DNA from 3 places in the Mesorhizobium sp. M0227 genome. Region 1 is predicted to be linked to each of the others. Evidence: riboswitches for the same ligand, from Rfam matches in the RefSeq annotation. Region 1 holds a riboswitch; each other region holds the start of a gene.
The links. A riboswitch is a leader RNA that binds a small molecule or an ion and turns the genes downstream of it on or off. The one in region 1 is predicted to bind thiamine pyrophosphate.
Positions count from the first base shown of each region.

Region 2: another riboswitch for thiamine pyrophosphate. It lies ahead of thiC (phosphomethylpyrimidine synthase ThiC); the one in region 1 lies ahead of NKJ00_RS16605 (YkoF family thiamine/hydroxymethylpyrimidine-binding protein).
Region 3: another riboswitch for thiamine pyrophosphate. It lies ahead of thiB (thiamine ABC transporter substrate binding subunit); the one in region 1 lies ahead of NKJ00_RS16605 (YkoF family thiamine/hydroxymethylpyrimidine-binding protein).

Region 1 is NZ_JAMYSJ010000010.1:182,137-185,373, reverse strand. It holds gene NKJ00_RS16615 (ABC transporter ATP-binding protein) at 1-94, opposite strand, end outside; gene NKJ00_RS16610 (ABC transporter permease) at 91-852, opposite strand; gene NKJ00_RS16605 (YkoF family thiamine/hydroxymethylpyrimidine-binding protein) at 948-1,556, opposite strand; TPP riboswitch at 1,547-1,660, opposite strand; gene NKJ00_RS16600 (RodZ family helix-turn-helix domain-containing protein) at 1,856-2,176, shown strand; gene NKJ00_RS16595 (formyltransferase family protein) at 2,221-3,237, opposite strand, start outside.
Region 2 is NZ_JAMYSJ010000034.1:28,079-31,315, reverse strand. It holds gene NKJ00_RS28745 (ATP-grasp domain-containing protein) at 37-1,341, shown strand; TPP riboswitch at 1,565-1,681, shown strand; gene thiC (phosphomethylpyrimidine synthase ThiC) at 1,785-3,237, shown strand, end outside.
Region 3 is NZ_JAMYSJ010000003.1:174,615-177,851, reverse strand. It holds gene thiP (thiamine/thiamine pyrophosphate ABC transporter permease) at 1-371, opposite strand, end outside; gene thiB (thiamine ABC transporter substrate binding subunit) at 615-1,613, opposite strand; TPP riboswitch at 1,657-1,771, opposite strand; gene NKJ00_RS06455 (thiamine diphosphokinase) at 1,859-2,518, shown strand; gene NKJ00_RS06450 (ABC-F family ATP-binding cassette domain-containing protein) at 2,520-3,237, shown strand, end outside.

The sequences.
Region 1 (3,237 bases):
CGAATTCACCAGCGCCGACGCTAAGCGAAATATCGGCCAGCACGTCGAGCCCACCGAACGCCTTGCGCACATACCGCAGTTCCAGCCGGCTCATCGCCAGGCTCCCTTCCCGGCGGTTTCCTTGCCGGCCCGCTCCCAGGGCATCGCAAGGCGCTGCAGCAGTACAGTCAACCCGAACAGGACAAGGGTCAGGGCAGCGCTCACTCCGACGGCGGCAAGAACCAGGTCAGGACGGAAATTGTTCTTGACGTTGAGCATGTAGATGCCCAGCCCCTTCGCGGCCCCCGCATATTCGGCGAAGATCGCGCCGACCACGGCGTAGGTGATGGAGATCCTCAAGCCAGCGAAGAAATAGGGCAGCGCCGAAGGCAGCCGTGCCAGCACGAAGATGCGCCAGCGCCCTGCCCCCATGGCGCGCAGCATTTGCCCGATCTCGGCCTCGGTCGACTCATAACCCTCGACCAATGCAACCAGCATCGGAAAGAAGGTAACCAGCGCCACCAGCATGATCTTGGGCGCCAGCCCGAAGCCGAACCACAGCACCACCAGCGGCGCGATGGCCACCAGCGGCAAGGTCTGGCTGACGATTAAGACGGGAAACAGCGCACGCCGCAGCGGCTGGAAGAAGTCGACCAGCATCGACAGCACGAAGGCGGCGCTGAGCGAACAGGCAAAGCCGAGCAGCGTGGCGCCGATGGTCGGAATGGCGTTGTCGGCCAGCGCCTGGCGATTGAGCAGCGCTTGCTCGAACACGCGCGACGGCGCCGGCAGTATCGTCGGCCTGATGCCGGAATAGGTGGCATAAAGCTCCCACGCCACTAGGAGCAAACCGACCGAGATCATGGCCGGCATTGCCTTGACAAGAAGGCCCGCGATCGGGCGCGAAGCGAATGATGATGAGACCACGGGAGATAACCTTTGACGGCCGCGCGGAGGCGGCGGCAGCTTCAGACAGCCGACGGGCTGTTGGCCGAGACCGTGACGTCGAGGGTTACGTGGCCGGCGCCTGGTCCGAAGCGGCAGAAGGCCTCGTCCAGCGCCGAAAAGATCGCACCGGCATCACCGCGCAGTTTCGTGCAGAAATGCTTGGAACGCTCATAGACGCCGGACTGCTTGAGAAAATCGATGCAGCCGTAGATCTCGTCCATGTGGTCGTCGGTGCCCATCACATAGAGCGAGAACTGCGCCGCCGCCGGCTGGCCGGTGGCAGCAGCATTGCGCACCGCCGCGATGGCCGCATCCTTGCGCGGGCCGAGTGGCCCGACAGGCCCGCCAAGTGCATCGGAGCGGCAGATCGGATCATCCGGCTCGCCAGGGCACCCGCGCGAGATGGTGGCCGACAACACGCAATGTTTGCCGCTACGTGCCGCCGCCACGAAGAGGTCGCGCATGGCGGGAAACAGCACTTCGGGCGACCCGACCAGCAAGGTCGAGATGTCGTCGGTCTCGATCCTGAGCTTGTCGCGCCAGGGATCGAGCGCACCGAGCGCGCCAAGAATGACACCGACGAAATCGTCGGTCATGGGGTATAGGGAAATCTGTGCGCCTGAAAACATCGCCCGCCTCGCTCCGCTGGTATTACCCAGATCAGCTTCTAGGGTCTGTGGGCTTGCCGCCCCCGTCTCAGCCCCGACCGTACGGAGCACCCCTGTGGATGTGCGCCTTAAAGCATCATTCGAGTTCAAGGGAAAGCCGTTTTTTCAGAGCACTGCGCCAAAAGCATTGCGCCAGTCACGGTGCGCCTGAGCGGAATTTTGTCGGGAACCTTCGCCGCCGCGACCGGTTGTCCCCACAGTCGCAACGCGATCACTTTCGTAGAAAATAAGCGACGACTTCACAGAAATGGAGACAAACCATGTTCATGAAAATCCTCGCAGCTTCGGTTCTCACCATTGGTCTGGCCACGTCAGCCATGGCGCAAAGCGCCGGCAGCAACAACGCAAATGGAAGCGGCAGCGGCAAGTCGGTGACGGTTGAGCCGAACACGCCGGCTTCCCCGAATACGATCGAGCCGGACACTGTCGACCCGGGCACGACCAACAGCACGACTGGCACGGTAGGGGACATGAATTCGAACGCGGATCAGAATTGCCCGACCAACCCGCAAGGCGCGCAGCCGGACGCCGATGGTAACGCGACGGCGCCAACGGTAAACGATAATCATTGTGGCAAGTAACCACGTCGCAAACGGATGAAGCCGCTGGGCATCGCCCAGCGACTTCATCCGTTTTTCTGGTCCGCAGCACTCGCTTTGCCGAACAGCCGGATTTCTGGAGCGGGTCTCCCGGCGGGCGGGCGCGAAAATAGGTGTTTCGAATTGAGCAGCCGTTTGAGCACTCTACCGTAGGTAAAATACAGGACCCGACCGTTGGCGAGATCAAATTCCACTGTTCCCCACCGCCTGACCGGGGCCTTTCCTGTGCAGGGCCCCAGCCTTCTGATCTGGAATCCCAGCCTGACTTTGCGCGTTCCGATTTCAAGATAGATGCCTGGCAGAAGGCCAAGCACATGCCATAGCCGTACAACATGCTCGACCGACATGGCCGGCGAGATTATCAGGTGGCTGGGCTGAAGCCGCGCCCAGACGAAATCGCCTTTCGGTTGCGGCATTCCTGACAACAGCCCCCGGCAGTAGGTCGGCACCGCCTCGCTCACCAGAATCCGCATAGCGGTTGCCGTGCTGTCGACCAGGGCTTCTCTCGATGTCCAGTCAGCTTCGGAAAACGGCACCTGCCCGAGAATGTCACCCTCGTCAAAACCGGCGGACATCTTGTGGAGCGTGACGCCGCCATGAGCCGCATGCCGGCCGTCCACGGCCAAGCGCTGGATCGGGTGGGGCCCTCGATAGTCGGGGAGCAGCGCCGGGTGGAGGTTGACCCCGCCTTTGGAAAAATGGCCAAGAACCTCTTGAGGGATCAAGACAGGCAAAGTGTAGCAGACCAGCACATCGGCGCGGACGTCAGACAATTGCCGACCAAGCGCATTCCAATCGTAAGGGCGGCCAAATTCGATCAACTTGACAGGCGTGTTACCGATAAACCGCCTGAGCAGCAGCTTGCGTTGAAGCCTTCGCCGGAAATTGCCAATGCTGAAACCGGTGGGACGACGCCGGAACCCGGGCACGATGATCGCGCCAATTGCATTTCCAGCCTCTAGCCAGCCGGCGAGCAGAGGCCCCGTATAGTTAGAGATATCGAGGACAAAAACGGCTGTGATCGGCTCCGAGTGATCGGTCGA
Region 2 (3,237 bases), on a different contig from region 1:
GACCGCCGCCAGCACGCAACATCGGGATTAACAGCAATGGTAAGAAGAAGAGCGCTCATATTGGTCGAAGGCCATAGGGGTACTGGTCAGCTATACGTCCAAGCGGCTCAGTGTCTTGGTCTTCATCCAATTACTCTGACGGCTGATCCACCTCGGTACGACTATCTTTCGGCGGAAAACGTTGAGGCAATCCGTGTCGACACTGGCAATCTCGAAGCGTTGGTCCGCGAATGTTCGCGGCTGCGTGCTACCCACGACATTGCTGGCATTACTGGCTTTGCCGGGGACCATGAATCGATCTATGCGACAGTTGGCAAGCTTTGCCGGCATTTCGATCTACCGGGGCCGAACCCTGAATCGATTGAACGAAGCTGCGACAAATTCAAGCAACGCCAACTCCTCGCGCAGGCCGGCGTTCCAATACCGGCTTATCGGTTAGCAACGAATGCGGCGGAGGTAGAAAGCTCGGCTGCAGAGATCGGCCTGCCCGTGATTCTTAAGCCGGCAGTAGGCAGCGGCAGCATCGGTGTCCGATTGTGCCGCAGCCTCGAAGACGTAGCCGAACATACGACCTATCTATTGGGCGGAAAGCACATATGGCGGTCTACACCGAAAATACTCGTCGAAGAATTCGCACAGGGCCCGTTATATAGCATTAATGTTATGGGGAATGAGGTCGTTGCGATTTGCGCCAATGACTTTGGTCCCCTCCCCCATTTCGTCATACGTGAGGTGACATATCCGGCCCTGCTAACCGATCAGGAGCGTGAGCGCATCGCCGATGTTTCGCTGAGCTGTTTGCGGGCTCTCGGCCTTGGCTGGGGGCCAACTAACATTGAACTCCGGTGCACGAAACGCGGTCCAGTTGTCATTGAAGTCAATCCGCGTCTTAGTGGCGCGCCCGACCCTCAACTGGTCCAGTTAGCTTACGGTGTCGACCTCGTCACCGAGCACATCAAGCTTGTCATTGGCGAGGAATGGGATCTGCGCAAAAAGCATTCGCATACTGCGGCCGCGCGATTCCTGCTTCCTGATCAAGATGGCACCCTGGACTGGATTGGTGGCGACACTCAGGCAGCTGCTATATCAGGTGTGGCCGAGGTCAAATTGAATGTTGAACCCAAGACACCGATCGTCAGGAAGGGGGATTTCCGAGACTGGATTGGACATGTCATTGCCACTTCACCCAGCCGTGCTGAAACCGAGGGCGCCCTTCAGCGAGCGGTCGCCTTGATCGATTGGTCGATCACCCCTTTTCCGGCGACAATAGGAGGTGATCGAGAGCACGATGTTTGTGGGGCGTTCGGGCGGTCCACCAGTTCTGTTCCGATCAGGCATTGACGGCTTAAGATCCTTGAAACGCAGCAGTTCCGTCTACGTCAATGTCACATCAAGTTTGACGAGGCAAATGCAGCTTTGGCCACACCTGCCCTACCTCCCGCGGAACTTCTCCGCGACCCGTGGCGAGGCCGTCGGCCCAATTTGGGCCCAATTTGATTGCCGCCCACCGCCGCCGCAGGACGAACACGCGCTTGACAAGACAACCCCGGCCCGTTCAACTTGAGGCATTCACCAGGGGAGTCCCGGCAAGGGGCTGAGATACTGCTGGCTTTCGCGGCGCAGTGACCCGTTGAACCTGATCCAGTTCATACTGGCGTAGGGACGGTGCAAGCGCTCTGCGGGAGTTCACGCCCGAGGTCCTGTTTCGGCAGGTAGACAGAAGCGTCTTTTCATCCTTCCGGCACAGAACTGGGTCTCCAATGCATGAGCAAAGGAGCCTCAAGATGAATGCCCTCACCCCCGCCGTGTCGACGGGACCGCTGCCTGCTTCGCGTAAGATCCACAAGCCCGGTGCCATCCACCCGCAGATCAGGGTGCCGATGCGCGAAATCTCCGTCCATCCGACAGCCAGCGAACCGCCCGTCACCGTCTACGACCCGTCGGGCTCCTATACCGATCCGGCTGTCGAAACCAGCATCCAAAAAGGCCTGGCCCGGCTTCGCCACGAATGGATCTTGGCGCGCGGCGATGTCGAGGACTGTGACGGCCGCCACGTCCGGCCGGAGGACAACGGTTTCGCGACGGGCGAACGCCTGACGCCAGAATTTCCCATCCGCCACCGACCGCTCAGGGCCAAAGCAGGCAAGGCGGTGACGCAGCTTGCCTATGCACGCGCCGGCATCATCACACCCGAAATGGAGTTCGTCGCCATCCGCGAGAACCTTGGTCGCGAGATCCTGCACGGCAAGCTTGAGCGCGACGGCGAGGCTTTCGGCGCGATGCTGCCCGATTTCGTCACACCCGAATTCGTCCGCGACGAGGTGGCGCGCGGACGGGCGATCATTCCCGCCAACATCAACCATCCCGAGAGCGAGCCGATGATCATCGGTCGCAATTTTCTGGTCAAGATCAACGCCAACATCGGCAACTCCGCCGTCACATCGTCGATGGCCGAAGAGGTCGAAAAGATGGTCTGGGCGATTCGCTGGGGCGCCGATACGGTGATGGACCTGTCGACCGGCCGCAACATTCACAACATCCGGGACTGGATCGTGCGCAACGCACCGGTGCCGATCGGCACGGTGCCACTCTACCAGGCGCTCGAGAAGGTTGGCGGCATTGCCGAGGATCTGACCTGGGAGGTGTACCGCGACACGCTGATCGAACAGGCCGAGCAGGGCGTCGACTATTTCACCATCCACGCCGGCGTGCGGCTGCATTACATCCCGCTGACCGTCGACCGGGTCACCGGCATCGTCTCGCGCGGCGGGTCGATCATGGCAAAATGGTGCCTGCACCATCACCGGGAAAGCTTCCTCTACGAGCACTTCGCGGAGATCTGCGACATCGCCAGAGCCTATGACGTGTCCTTCTCGCTCGGCGACGGCCTTCGTCCCGGCTCGATCGCCGATGCCAACGACGCGGCGCAGTTCGCCGAGTTGGAGACGCTCGGCGAGCTGACGCAGATCGCCTGGGCGAAGGATTGCCAGGTGATGATCGAGGGCCCCGGCCACGTGCCGATGCACAAGATCAAGGCGAACATGGACAAGCAGCTCGCTGTCTGCGGCGAAGCGCCCTTCTATACGCTTGGACCGCTGACAACCGACATCGCGCCGGGCTACGACCACATCACCTCAGGCATTGGGGCCGCCATGATCGGCTGGTTCGGCACCGCCATGCTCTGTTACGTCACGCCGAAGGAGCATCTCGGCCTTCCCGATCGCAACGACGTCAAGA
Region 3 (3,237 bases), on a different contig from region 1:
GCAAGCACGCCGGCGAAATAGCCGGCACGGCCATAAAGCGCCAGGATGCCGAGTGCTGCGACAATAGCCGGCAGCGCCAACGGCACGGCGAAGATCTGCAGGATGAAGGCGCGAGCGAAGAAACGTGGGTGCCGCGACAGAGCGCGCGCCACGAACAGCGCCGGGATGACCGAAAGCAGCGTCGAGAGCGCCGCTTGCCAGAGCGTGAAGCGAATGACGCGAAGCAGATAGGGATCGAAGGTTGCCCAGGCGCCCGAGAAATCATGGGCGCCCTCGAAAAGCAGGCCAGCAAACGCGCCGCCGATCAGCAGCGCGATTGCAGCGAGCGCGAGGGTGCCAGCGGTGATGCGGGGGTCAGACGCGCGTTGCACGCTGGACCACCATTCTTTCCATCGCGGCAATTACAAAGGATTGCGTTCCTTGGCGCCCCCCTCTGTCCTGCCGGACATCTCCCCCTCCAGGGAGGAGATCGGCCGTCACCCATGCTTCCGCTAGTCTCCAACGTTGCCGGACTGTAACCAGCAACGACGCTGCCAATCTCCCCCCTTGAGGGGGAGATTGCCGGCAGGCCAGAGGGGGGTGGAGTGGCGCGAACATCAAAAGAACTCGCAAGCCTACTTGCTCATCACCGCCAGCCATTCATCGACCCAAGCCTTGCGGTTGGCAGCGACCTCTTGCGGGCTGAACAGCAAGGTCTTGGTCGGCTTGACCAGTTTGTCGAAGGCCGGATTGAGCGGCTTGTCGGTCTTGCCGGCCGGGAACATCCAGTTGGTCTCGGGGATGGCATCCTGGAATTTCGGCCCGGTCATGAAGGCGATGAACTTGGCCGCCAGCGGGTTCTTGGCCCCCGCCGTGGTGATACCCGCGACTTCTATCTGCAAATACTCGCCCTCCTCGAACGACGCTGCCTGATAGCGCTCTGTCTTCTCGGCGACCATGTGGTAGGCCGGCGACGTCGTGTAGGACAGCACCATCGGCGCCTCGCCCTTGGTGAACAGCCCATAGGCCTCGCTCCAGCCCGGCGTCACGGTCAGCACTTTCGCCTTGAGCTTGGCCCAGGCCTCGGGCGCCTTGTCGCCATAGACTGACTTGACCCACAGAAGCAGACCGAGGCCCGGCGTGGAGGTGCGCGGATCCTGGATGACGATCTTGTCATCGGCACTGCCCTCGACCAGCTCTTTCAGGCTTTTCGGCGGGATCTTCAGCTTCTCGGTGTCGTAGACGACGGCGAAATATCCGTAGTCAAAGGGGACAAAAGTATCGTCGCTCCAGCCACCCGGCACGTTGACATCAGTTACGCCGCCATGCGGCGCGAACAAGCCTGACGCCTTGGCATCGGCGGTGAGATTGGTGTCGAGGCCAAGCACGATATCGGCCTTGGTCGATGCGCCTTCCAATCTGACGCGGTTGAGCAGCGCGACGCCGTCGGCGACCGAGACGAACTCGACATCGCAGCCGCATTCGGCCTCGAACTCCTTCTTCACCACGGGACCCGGACCCCAGTCGGCGGTGAAGCTATCATAGGTGTAGACGGTGAGCTTGTCCTTGGCCAAGGCCGGTCCGGACAAGGCCACGACCGTTGCTGAAACAAGAGCGTATAAAAACGTGCGCATCGGCGCCTCCTTCGTTCGAATTGAAAGGAATTGAGGCGTCGGACTGTCCGAAACGTCTAATCCCTCCGCCGGTACAAACCGGATCAGGTTCAGCGGGTTGGCGAGACTGCCTCTCAGCCGGTCCGCGAAGATCGCGTCCGGCACCCCGTTAGAGCGTTTCGACACATAGGCCGGGCCGATCCCCCATGCAAGTGGGAGTTTGCCGCCTTCCGTTTCCCGTGCCGGGCTGGTAAGGGCCACACGATATGAGCACATTCACCATCCTGCTTGGCGGCGATCTCATCCGCACGCCACGGCTCGACCGCCAGGCCGAAGGCTCCCGCGTCATCGCCGCCGACGCCGGCATCGGGCATGCGCGGCTGCTGGGTCTCGTGCCCGAACTGTGGGTGGGCGATTTCGATTCCGTGCCAGCCGAGCTGCCTGACGATCTCGCTTCCGTGCCGCGCCGGACCTTCCCGGCGGAAAAGGACCAGACCGATGGCGAACTGGCCATTGCCGCCGCACTCGAGCGCGGCGCGACCCGCCTGGTGCTCGCAGGTGCTTTCGGCGGCAAGCGCGCCGACCACGCTTTCCTGCATCTGGCGCTTGCCCTGCGGCTGGCCGAGGCCGGGACTGATGTGCTCCTGACCAGCGGCGCCCAGGAAGGCATCCCGCTGCTGCGCGGAACGGCCGGCTTCGACTATGCCGATGGCACGCTGTTTTCGGTGCTCGGCTTTTCCGAGCTCGCCGGCCTGACCGTCACCGGCGCCAAATGGCCGCTGAACCACGTCAAGGTGGCGTTCGGTTCGTCGCTGACCATCTCCAACGAGGTCAAGTCCGACAAGACCGGGGGCCGCCTCGAAATCGCGCTCGGCCATGGCCGCGCGATGCTGCTCGCTCATCCCTATCCCTTACCTGAAAGCTGACATGGCCCCGCCTCTTCTCAACCTCGACGGGATAAAACTGACCTTCGGCGGCACGCCGCTGCTCGACGGCGCCGCCTTGACGGCTTCGGCCGGCGACAAGATTGCACTGGTCGGCCGCAACGGGTCGGGCAAGTCGACCCTGCTGAAGATCGCCGCTGGCCTGATCGAGCCGCAGGACGGCGAGGTGTTCCGCCAGCCTTCGGCAACTATCCGCTATTTGCCGCAGATGCCGGACATGGAGGGCTTTGCCACCGTCCGCGCCTATGTCGAGGCCGGGCTTGGCCCCGCCGACGATCCCTACCGAGCCAGCTATCTGATGGAGCATCTCGGACTGTCGGGTGAGGAACGTCCGAATGATCTGTCGGGCGGCGAGGCGAGGCGTGCTGCCCTTGCCCGCGTGATGGCGCCGGAGCCAGACATCCTGCTGCTCGATGAGCCGACCAACCATCTCGACCTCTCGGTCATCGAATGGCTGGAAGAAGAACTCATCCGCACCTCCTCGGCACTGATCGTCATCTCGCACGACCGCCGCTTTCTCGAACGTGTGTCGCGCGCCACCATCTGGCTCGATCGCGGCCAGACCCGCAGGCTGGACAAGGGCTTTGGCCATTTCGAGGAATGGCGCGACCTGGTCCTGGAGGAAGAAGAGCGCGAGCAGCATAAACTCGGCCGCCAGATCGTTCGCGAAGAGCATTGGCTGCGCTACGGCGTGACGGCGC